3 regions of the Clostridioides sp. ES-W-0016-02 genome follow, and region 1 is predicted to be linked to each of the others. Evidence: riboswitches for the same ligand, from Rfam matches in the RefSeq annotation. Region 1 holds a riboswitch; each other region holds the start of a gene.
What was found. Region 1 has a riboswitch for lysine ahead of IC758_RS16500 (YfcC family protein). Riboswitches for the same ligand answer to the same signal wherever they lie in the genome.
Positions count from the first base shown of each region.

Region 2: another riboswitch for lysine. It lies ahead of IC758_RS10855 (aspartate kinase); the one in region 1 lies ahead of IC758_RS16500 (YfcC family protein).
Region 3: another riboswitch for lysine. It lies ahead of IC758_RS17210 (aspartate-semialdehyde dehydrogenase); the one in region 1 lies ahead of IC758_RS16500 (YfcC family protein).

Region 1 is NZ_CP061361.1:3,547,202-3,550,478, forward strand. It holds gene IC758_RS16495 (M20 family metallopeptidase) at 1-27, opposite strand, end outside; gene IC758_RS16500 (YfcC family protein) at 41-1,432, opposite strand; lysine riboswitch at 1,581-1,760, opposite strand; gene IC758_RS16505 (class I SAM-dependent methyltransferase) at 1,880-2,701, opposite strand; gene IC758_RS16510 (ABC transporter ATP-binding protein) at 2,813-3,277, opposite strand, start outside.
Region 2 is NZ_CP061361.1:2,223,727-2,227,003, forward strand. It holds gene lysA (diaminopimelate decarboxylase) at 1-395, opposite strand, end outside; gene IC758_RS10855 (aspartate kinase) at 413-1,606, opposite strand; lysine riboswitch at 1,688-1,856, opposite strand; gene IC758_RS10860 (hypothetical protein) at 1,967-2,584, opposite strand; gene IC758_RS10865 (hypothetical protein) at 2,753-3,277, opposite strand, start outside.
Region 3 is NZ_CP061361.1:3,711,186-3,714,462, forward strand. It holds gene dapA (4-hydroxy-tetrahydrodipicolinate synthase) at 188-1,069, shown strand; lysine riboswitch at 1,147-1,321, shown strand; gene IC758_RS17210 (aspartate-semialdehyde dehydrogenase) at 1,495-2,496, shown strand; gene dapA (4-hydroxy-tetrahydrodipicolinate synthase) at 2,612-3,277, shown strand, end outside.

The sequences.
Region 1 (3,277 bases):
AGCTCTTTTCTTTATACTTTCAATCATAATATACCTCCTATTAGAATCCAACAAATAATCCTATTGTTAAAAACACCATTACAGTAATTGTTAATACTACCATTAAAGGCATTACAAATCTAACCCACTTTGACCAAGGAATATTAGCTACTGCTAGTGCTCCCATTAAAACACCTGATGTAGGTGTTATTAAGTTAGTTACACCTATACCAAATTGATAAGCTGTAACTATCATTTGTCTAGATACATCTACTAAATCTCCAAGTGGAGCAAGTACAGGTATTGTAAGTGATGCAAGTCCTGATGCAGATGGTATAAAAAATGCTATTAAACCTTCTATTAAGAAAGTTAAATTTATAAATATAGTCTTTGGAAGTCCATTTAATAAATTTGCGGCAGAATTTAAAATTGTATCTATTATAAATCCATTTTCTGCTATTATTACTATTCCACGTGCAAATGCTATACATAGCCCTGCTGTCATTAAATCTCCTGCTCCACTTATAAATGAATTAACTATGTCATCTTGTTTAAGCCCTGATGCTATTCCTGATATTATACCTATAGCTGTAAATATCATTGCAATTTCAGTTATGTACCATCCTAGCTTTAAAACTCCATATATCATAATTGCCATACCTATTGTGAAAATTGCTATTACCATAGCTTCTCTTTTTGTAAATTCTTTTATGTTTGTATCAGTATTAGCCATTGATTCTTGATTCAATGATATACCATGTACTAAAGACTTCTTAGGGTCTTTTTTAACTTTATTGGCATACATCATAACAAATCCTATAGATATAGCCATATATATTATAAACATAACAACTCTCAACTCTATCCCAGAACCTGGTGTTATTTGTGACAATGCTTGTGCTATTCCTACAGAGAAAGGATTAGTAGTAGCTGCTCCAAATCCAGCTGTTGCTCCTATAAATACTGTAGCCACTGCTGTTAATGAATCATATCCCATACTGGTCATGAGTGGAATAAATATCATATAAAAAGGTAGTGTTTCTTCACTCATTCCAAATGTTGTTCCACCTAATCCAAATAGAATCATTGATATAGGTATTATTAAGAATTGGAATCTTTTCATTTTATTTACAGTATGAGCTATAACAGCTTCTATAGCTCCTGTTTTGTTAACTATTCCAAAAGCTCCTCCAACTATCAAAACAAATCCAACTACTTCAGCTGCATCTATAAATCCATTTATAGGTGCTGTAAATACATCAGTAATTCCTTGTGGATTTGATGCTGCTTTTTCATAAGTTCCAGCTACAACAACCGACCTTCCATCTATATCTACCCTTTCAAAATTTCCACTTGGTACTATCCAAGTAAGAACTGCCATTACTACTATTAGTAAAAATATTATAGTAAGTGTCTGTGGCATAGTAAACTTTTTCTTTTTTAAACTGCTCATTTTTAATCTCCCCCACTTTTAAAATTAAAATATTTTATTATTGCTTCCCTTTTCTATCCTATTTTATATAGATGTAAAAAAGCTCAACATGGATACATGTTGAGCTGAATGCGCTAAATACAATATACCTACATCTTCCCTTTATCTTAGTTAAGATAGCTCTCCATCAAAATTCGGGATAATTTTGATGACAGTACTGTACTTATTAAATACAGCCCCAGCACTAGATTTGGACACTAGCACTTCGGCACTTACTCCTTTTATATTGCTTCATTGGCTTCCGACCTCTTCAATATTAATCTTAGTAAATGCGACCTCTACCTCAATCTTTTTATTAGATGAGGTAATTCTTATTAAATTTTATTTATTCTAAATAATTGTAGCATAATATGTCGAGATTGTAAATATTTTCAGAAGAGTTTATATGCTTCCATAATATTAACAAATCTAGCTTATACTATTCCAGTATATAATTACAACTTTAGTTTTATGTCTAAAAATATATTTGTTTTCTCTTTTTTCTATTATCTTATCTATATACTTATCCAACATATCGCTAAAGTTAATCTTTTTATTTAATTCTGTTTCCATTTTAAAAAGTATATCCTCTACACTATCGAATTCAATTTCATTTTCTACATCAATAAACTTTATATCTGCACATATATTTAAAGAATGTAGTATATTTGGAATGTATATATAATCTGGACAAGTTCTATCTTTATCACCTAAATCCATATACAAATCATTAAATAATGGTTTTTGAATAGTTCTCACTATAATCACTTTTTCTTTAGCTAGCTTATCCATCTTACTCAAAGCATCTTTAATATCCCAAATTCGATAAAGAGAATTCACAGATAAAATATAATCACTATGCCCAACATTAATCTCTTCCCATTTTCCTTGTATTGTATCTATATTAGTTATATTATGTTCCCTAGCCTTTCCTTCAAGCACATTAAGCATATCTATTGAAAAATCATTAGCAATTATACCTTTACATTTCTTAGAAAGTGGAATAGTAAATTTTCCGGTACCTGCACCAATTTCTATAAGATTTTTTCCTTCATCTATTAACTTATCTACAAAATTAAATACTTCTTTTGAATAATCATAAAGCGTTGGCTTATCATCATATTTATGAGATAATTTTTTAAAAAACTTTCTTTCCGCTTCATCATCAAAAGCTCTTTCTCTTGCATATCCTTCTTTACTTTCAATATACTCATGCCATTTTTTCTCAAAATCTATATCTTTATAGTACATAATTACTCTTCCTTTCTAAAAATATTAGGGCGAGATTTGTAATTTTCTATACTCAAAAAACTACTCTTACTAATGTAATGATTGATTAATTAAACAATTGATTACTATATTTTAAAAATTAGTGAAATTCTCAACAAGCTCTTTGGTATAAGCATGCTTTGCACTTTTATACAATTCCTTAGCATCTATAATTTCAACTATCTTGCCATTTAACATGACTGCAACCTCATCACTAACTTCTTTTACTAAGTCTATATCATGAGATATAAATAAATAGGTTATATTAAACTGTTTTTGAGCTTTCTTCAAAACCTGTATAACTTGAGCTTGCACAGATACATCTAGCATTGATGTAGGTTCATCTAATATCATAAATTTAGGATTTAATAAAAGCACTCTAGCTAAAGCAACTCTTTGTATTTGTCCTCCACTTACTTGATGTGGGTATCTATTTAAAATTTCCTCACTAAGCCCAACAAAACTTAAATATTCCATTATGTATTCTCTTGCTTTATTCTTTTCATAGAGTTTATGAATTTTTAATGGTTCCACAAGGCTCCCATATATAGTTTTTTT
Region 2 (3,277 bases), 1.3 Mb from region 1:
AAATTATCTACTACAAACTTACCTACTCCCAAATCTAATCCCATATTTATTTCTTCTTCAGTTTTATTGTTTCCATGAAAGAAAACTTTTTCCATAGGAAAATTTGATTTATAAGCTGTATATAGTTCCCCTCCTGAAACTACATCCAAACACATCTCTTCTTCATTTATAAGATTACACATATAAAGAGGTAAAAATGCCTTACCTGCATAAGCAACTTTATTTTTTCCATCTTTAGCCTTAAAATATTTTATATATTCTCTACAGTTTTGTCTTACTAAGTCTTCGTCAAATACATATAATGGAGTTTGATATTTTTTACTAAGCTCTAGACAGCTTACACCTCCAATATATAATTCATTGTCTTTTACAGTCATAGTTCCATGAAGTTTCATAATATCCTCCCTAAGTTTTATATATTAAATACTTCTGCTATTTTCTCAATAGCTACTTGTTTATCATCAGAATTTATGGCACAAGTTATACGAATTTCTGATGTAGTTATAAGTTTTACCATTATACCATTTTCATTAAATATCTTAAATACTTTAGCAGCAACTCCAGAAGTATTTTTCATACCAAGACCTACTAAAGAGAATTTAGTGATGTTATTATCAATTACTACATGTTCTTCATTTGTATATTTAGACACTATCTTTTTGCACTCTCCTAATTCTTCTTTTGGAACTGTAAATGACACACTTATTTTATCTAAAATAGGTGCAGTTTGACTTATCATATCCACACTTATTCCCATAGTTGCTATATCTTCAAATAAACTAGATATATTTTCTACTTTAAAATCTTTTATTGTTATAGAACTATCATCATCACTAGTAGCTAATCCTGTTATTACTTTATCCTCTAATTTCATGTCTTTTCCCCCTCTTATATATGTTCCTTTTACTGTACTACATGTACGTCCAACATAAATTTCAACACCATATTTTTGTGCAAGTTCTATACTTCTTGAATGCATTACTTGTGCTCCTAAACTTGCTAATTCAAGCATCTCTTCATATTCAATCTCATCAAGTTTATTTGCCTTTGCATATTTTCTTGGGTCTGTAAAATAAATTCCATCAACATCTGTATATATCTCACATTTGCCATTTAATTTAACTGCAAGAGCTACAGCAGATGTGTCTGAACCACCTCTTCCAAGAGTAGTTACATCACCATCTTCATTGATTCCTTGAAATCCAGTTACTATTACAACATTCCCTTCATCTAAACTATTCTTTATTCTATTTACATTTATATCGTCAATTTGAGATTTTCCATGAAGTCCGCTTGTTTTTATATTTAATTGATAAGCATTATAGCTTATGGCTTTACAACCAAGTGCATTTAATGCTATTGATAATAAAGATGCTGAAATCATTTCTCCAGTAGACATTAAAGCATCTAGCTCTCTTTTACTAGGTTCATTACTCAATTCTTTTGCCAAGTTTATATATTCATCTGTTGATTTTCCCATAGCAGATACAACTATTACCATTTGTGGATTTTCTTTTCTTCTTTCTATTATATTTTCTGCAATTGACTTTATTTTGTCAGTATCTGCAACTGAACTTCCTCCATATTTTTGGACAATTATACTCATGCTTTTTCCCCCTCAAGCTAAATTTTGATAAATAAAAACGCCCAAAGGTATACTTTGGACGTGTGAACTTCATAGACCAAGTAACCTTGTAGCTCACCACTTTAAAAGTGACAGCCTTATGCATATTCTGCATAAGTCCAGAAAATCTGTTTGTCAACAACTTTTCTTCGGCTATAGACCCTTTCATCAATCATCAACACTTACCAGCTACTATTGATTACTCTTGAATATAGCTACCTCTACCCTAGGCTCATTATTATTAATTAATTTATTAATATAGTTTTATCATATTCTATATAATATTGCAACAATTTTTTTACAAAATGTGGCAAATCAAAAACTTTATTTTCTAAAAATATCTTATATACAATTAAATAGTTTATTTAATCCTAAATCTATAAAATTTATACTATATTCATTATCTTCTTTCTCTAAGTCATTTAATTCAGATAAATTATCTGGTGTAACCACCAAAATATTTGGTACTCTAAAAAATGGAATTGTAGATTTATCTATTTTTCTAGAGAGATTCTCATATTTAGAAACATCTATTTCATTATTTAAATCAACATCTACTAAAACCTGCTTTATATTGCCAAATTGATCTGTATATTCAATAAATAAATCATATTTAACATCATCTACACTAACATTTCGATAAAATCTTTTTACATCACAACCTGCAGTATTAATTCTAACAACTAGTTCTGACCCTACTAGAGCCTTTATTAAATCATCTCCCTTAAAAAGCTTACTACCATTCAAATAGTAAACATATGAGAGGTCCTTATAGTTACGATAATCCACATCACATGGATATTTTTTTAGTGTATACTCACTACACATTTTTCTCAATGTTTTTTTGAAATTTTTTTTATTGTATCTTTTTTGGTCTCCATAAATCTTTCTAAATTGAGCTTCTGTAACACATCTAACCCTGCTAATTAAAAGCAATATCTCTTTTTCCATATTCGTCATAGTACATTCTCCTTGAAGTATTATTTGCAAAGTTGTACTAATATTATATTAAATTTATGACATTAAATTTACAAAGAATTAAAATAAAATAGCTAGTTTTTATAGAATTTATTTCTATAAAAACTAGCTATTAATGCACTAAACACTATCTACAGTTTTTTTACTAAGTTACACATTGCTTTGACTTTCAGAATCTTGTGAATTTGTATCTTCATTAGTTCCTGTCTCTTGTTTTGCTTTTTTATCATCAAAATTTGCAATATTTAAGTTATCAAATTCTGACATTTCAATTACACCAGAATCTTCTTTTGAATATGATATTTTAACTTTGTCTCCAACTTGAGTCAATGGTAATTCGCTAGATACTTTTGAGGTAGCTTTAAATATTATCTCTTTATTAGAATCTAAAGTTACATAGTAATTAGTATTTCCTCCTCGCACATCAGGACTTATTCTAGTTACTACACCTTCTATAACTTCATCTTTCATATCATTATCAAGCTTTAAGTCATTGCCTTTAGATTCTAATGAATCTTTATAATTTCTTAAAGCTTCATTTTTATCTTCCCCTAGACCAAGTACATTATAATCTTCAACAGATACAAAGGCTACTCTCTTTACAAGACCAGCTTTATCTTTTAAAGATGATACATATGTTGGCTGACCTAATATATTGTACATAACAGGGAATGT
Region 3 (3,277 bases), 160 kb from region 1:
ATTAAATTAATATGCATATTTTGAGAATAAAACATTTATTTTAAATTTTTTTAATATTAATATAATATAAATATCTTACTTTATACAGTTAAGATATTAACTATACCTATTAAAATTAATTAATTTGTACTATAATTATTATTGTACTTAAAAAATTAAATTTAAATAAAAAAGGAGATTTGATTATATGTTATTTAAAGGTTCTGCTGTTGCTTTAGTTACCCCATTTACGGAGGATAACAATGTCAACTTTGAAAAATTAGGTGAATTAATCGAATACCATATTGAAAATGACACAGATGCACTAGTTGTTTGTGGAACAACAGGTGAAGCTACTACTATGAGTGAATCTGAGATTTTTGCTGTAATAAAATATACAGTTGAAAAAGTCAACAAGAGAATACCAGTTATAGCAGGTACTGGTTCAAACAATACTATGTTGTCTGTTCATATGAGCCAAGAAGCTGAAAAATTGGGAGTGGATGGTCTTTTAATCATAACTCCTTACTATAATAAGACTAATGAAAAAGGTCTTAAACTTCACTTTGAAACAATAGCAAAAAGCGTTAAATTACCAATTATTTTATATAATGTACCAGGAAGAACTAAGGTAAATATAAAGCCATCTGTTGTGGCTGAGCTTGCTAAAATAGATAATATAGTTGCTGTGAAGGAAGCTAGTGGAGATTTAGCTCAGGTTGCAGAAATAGCTAAATTAGTGCCTAAAGACTTCGCTATATACTCCGGTAATGATGATACTATACTACCTCTATTATCATTAGGTGGAAGTGGTGTTATCTCTGTACTTGCTAATATATGCCCTAAAGAAACCCATGATTTAGTAACTAAATTCTTTGAAGGTGACATTGAAGGCTCTAAAAAATTACAACTTGATATGGATACTTTAATTGACGCCTTATTTATAGAAGTAAATCCAGTTCCAGTTAAAACTGCTATGAATATTTTAGGTTTTAATGTTGGAGATTTAAGACTTCCTTTAGCTGAAATGGAAGAAGCTAATCTTAATGTCTTAAAACAAGAATTGACAAATTTTGGATTTAAATTTTAGCAATATTTCTATAAATAAGTTGATTTTTTCTAAAATATGTATTATTATTAGAATAATCAAATTTTAATATCCTATTAACCTAGGGTAGAGGTAGCTGTAAATAAGAGTATCCAATAGGAGCTGGCAAGCGTTAATGATTGGAAAAAGGATTTATAGCCGAAGAAAATATTTCTTGCAATAATATTTTCTGGGATTACACATAAGATGTGTAATACTGTCACTTATTTGTATAGGTGATGAGCTACAGGGTTTACTTTGAGTGATAAACTAGACGTACAAAGTATACCTTTGTACGTTTTTTGTATATAATTAAAGTTGTTAATATAATATTAAAGTTTTTAGACATATAAAAATATTAACATATCTTACTTGTATAGCTAAAATCAAATAATGTTTTAATAATTAAAAATTGGGGTGAATTTAATATGAAAAAAGTAAATGTGGCAATAGTTGGTGCTACTGGAATGGTAGGTAGAACATTTTTAAAAGTATTAGAAGAAAGAAATTTTCCAATAGAAAATCTATTTTTATTCTCTTCTTCTAAATCTGCTGGTTCTAAAGTAATGTTTTGTGGTAAAGAATATATAGTAGAAGAATTAAAAGAAACTTCATTTACTGATAGAGGAATACAAATAGCGTTATTCTCTGCTGGAGGAAGCATTAGTGAAAAATATGCTCCAATAGCTGCATCAAATGGAATCTTGGTAGTAGATAACTCTAGTCAATGGAGAATGAATCCAGATGTTCCTTTGGTTGTTCCTGAGGTAAATCCAGAAGCTATAAAAAAACATAAAGGTATAATAGCTAATCCAAACTGCTCTACTATACAAGCTATGGTTCCTCTTAAACCTCTTGATGACAAATACAAAATTAAGAGAGTTGTTTACTCTACTTACCAAGCTGTATCTGGTTCTGGTGTTAAAGGGGTTGAAGATTTAGAAAAAGGAATGACTGGTAATCCTACTGGATTCTATCCACATCAAATTTCTTATAACTGTCTTCCTCATATAGATTCATTTACTGAAAATGGATATACTAAGGAAGAAATGAAAATGGTAAACGAAACTATGAAAATACTTGATAACTACGACTTAAAAATAACTGCAACTACTGTAAGAGTTCCAGTAAAAAATGGTCATAGTGAATCTATAAACATTGAGTTTAATAATCCATTTGAATTAGAAGACTTAGTAAAAACACTTGAAGAAGCTCCAGGAGTTGTAGTAGTTGATAATCCTGCTAAAAATGAATATCCAACTGCTGTAGAATTTGATGATAGAGATGAAGTGTTTGTTGGAAGAATTAGAAGAGACTTTAGTGTTGATAATGGTGTAAACCTTTGGGTTGTTGCTGACAATATAAGAAAAGGTGCTGCAACTAATGCAATCCAAATAGCTGAAATGGCTATATCATATGATTTAGTATAGTATACAAATTTGTATAAATATATGATTTTGTAAAATATTAATAATAAGTAAAGATAAGCATTAGAAGTAACTGTAATATAAAACACAAAACTAAAAAAGAGGGGATTGATTTTTTATGATATTTAAAGGTTCTGCTGTTGCTCTAGTTACTCCATTTACAAAGGATAGCAAAGTTGATTTTGACAAATTAGGTGAATTAGTTGAATACCAAATCGCTAACGGTACTGATGCTATAGTAGCTTGTGGTACTACTGGCGAAGCTAATACTATGACTGATGAAGAACAACTTGCTACTATTAAGTATGTTGTTGAAAAAGTTAATAAAAGAGTTCCTGTTATCGCAGGAAGTGGTTCTAATGATACTATGCACTCAGTTAATTTAAGTCAAGAAGCTGAAAAATTAGGAGTAGATGCTCTATTAATAATAACTCCTTATTACAATAAAGCCAATAAAGCTGGACTTAAACGTCATTTTGAAACAATCGCTAACAGTGTTAAACTTCCAATTATACTTTACAATGTACCTGGAAGAACTTGTGTTAATATAAGCCCTAGTCTCATAGTTGAACTTGCTAAGATAGATAATATAGTTGCTGTAAAGGAAGCTAGTGGGGACTTAGGACAAGTTGCAGAAATAGCTAGCTTAGTTCCAGACGACTTTGCTATCTACTCTGGTAATGATGATACTATACTTCCTTTATTGTCTTTAGGAGGTCAAGGAGTTATATCAGTACTTGCTAATGTTTGCCCTCAAGAAACACACGATTTAGTAGCTAAATTC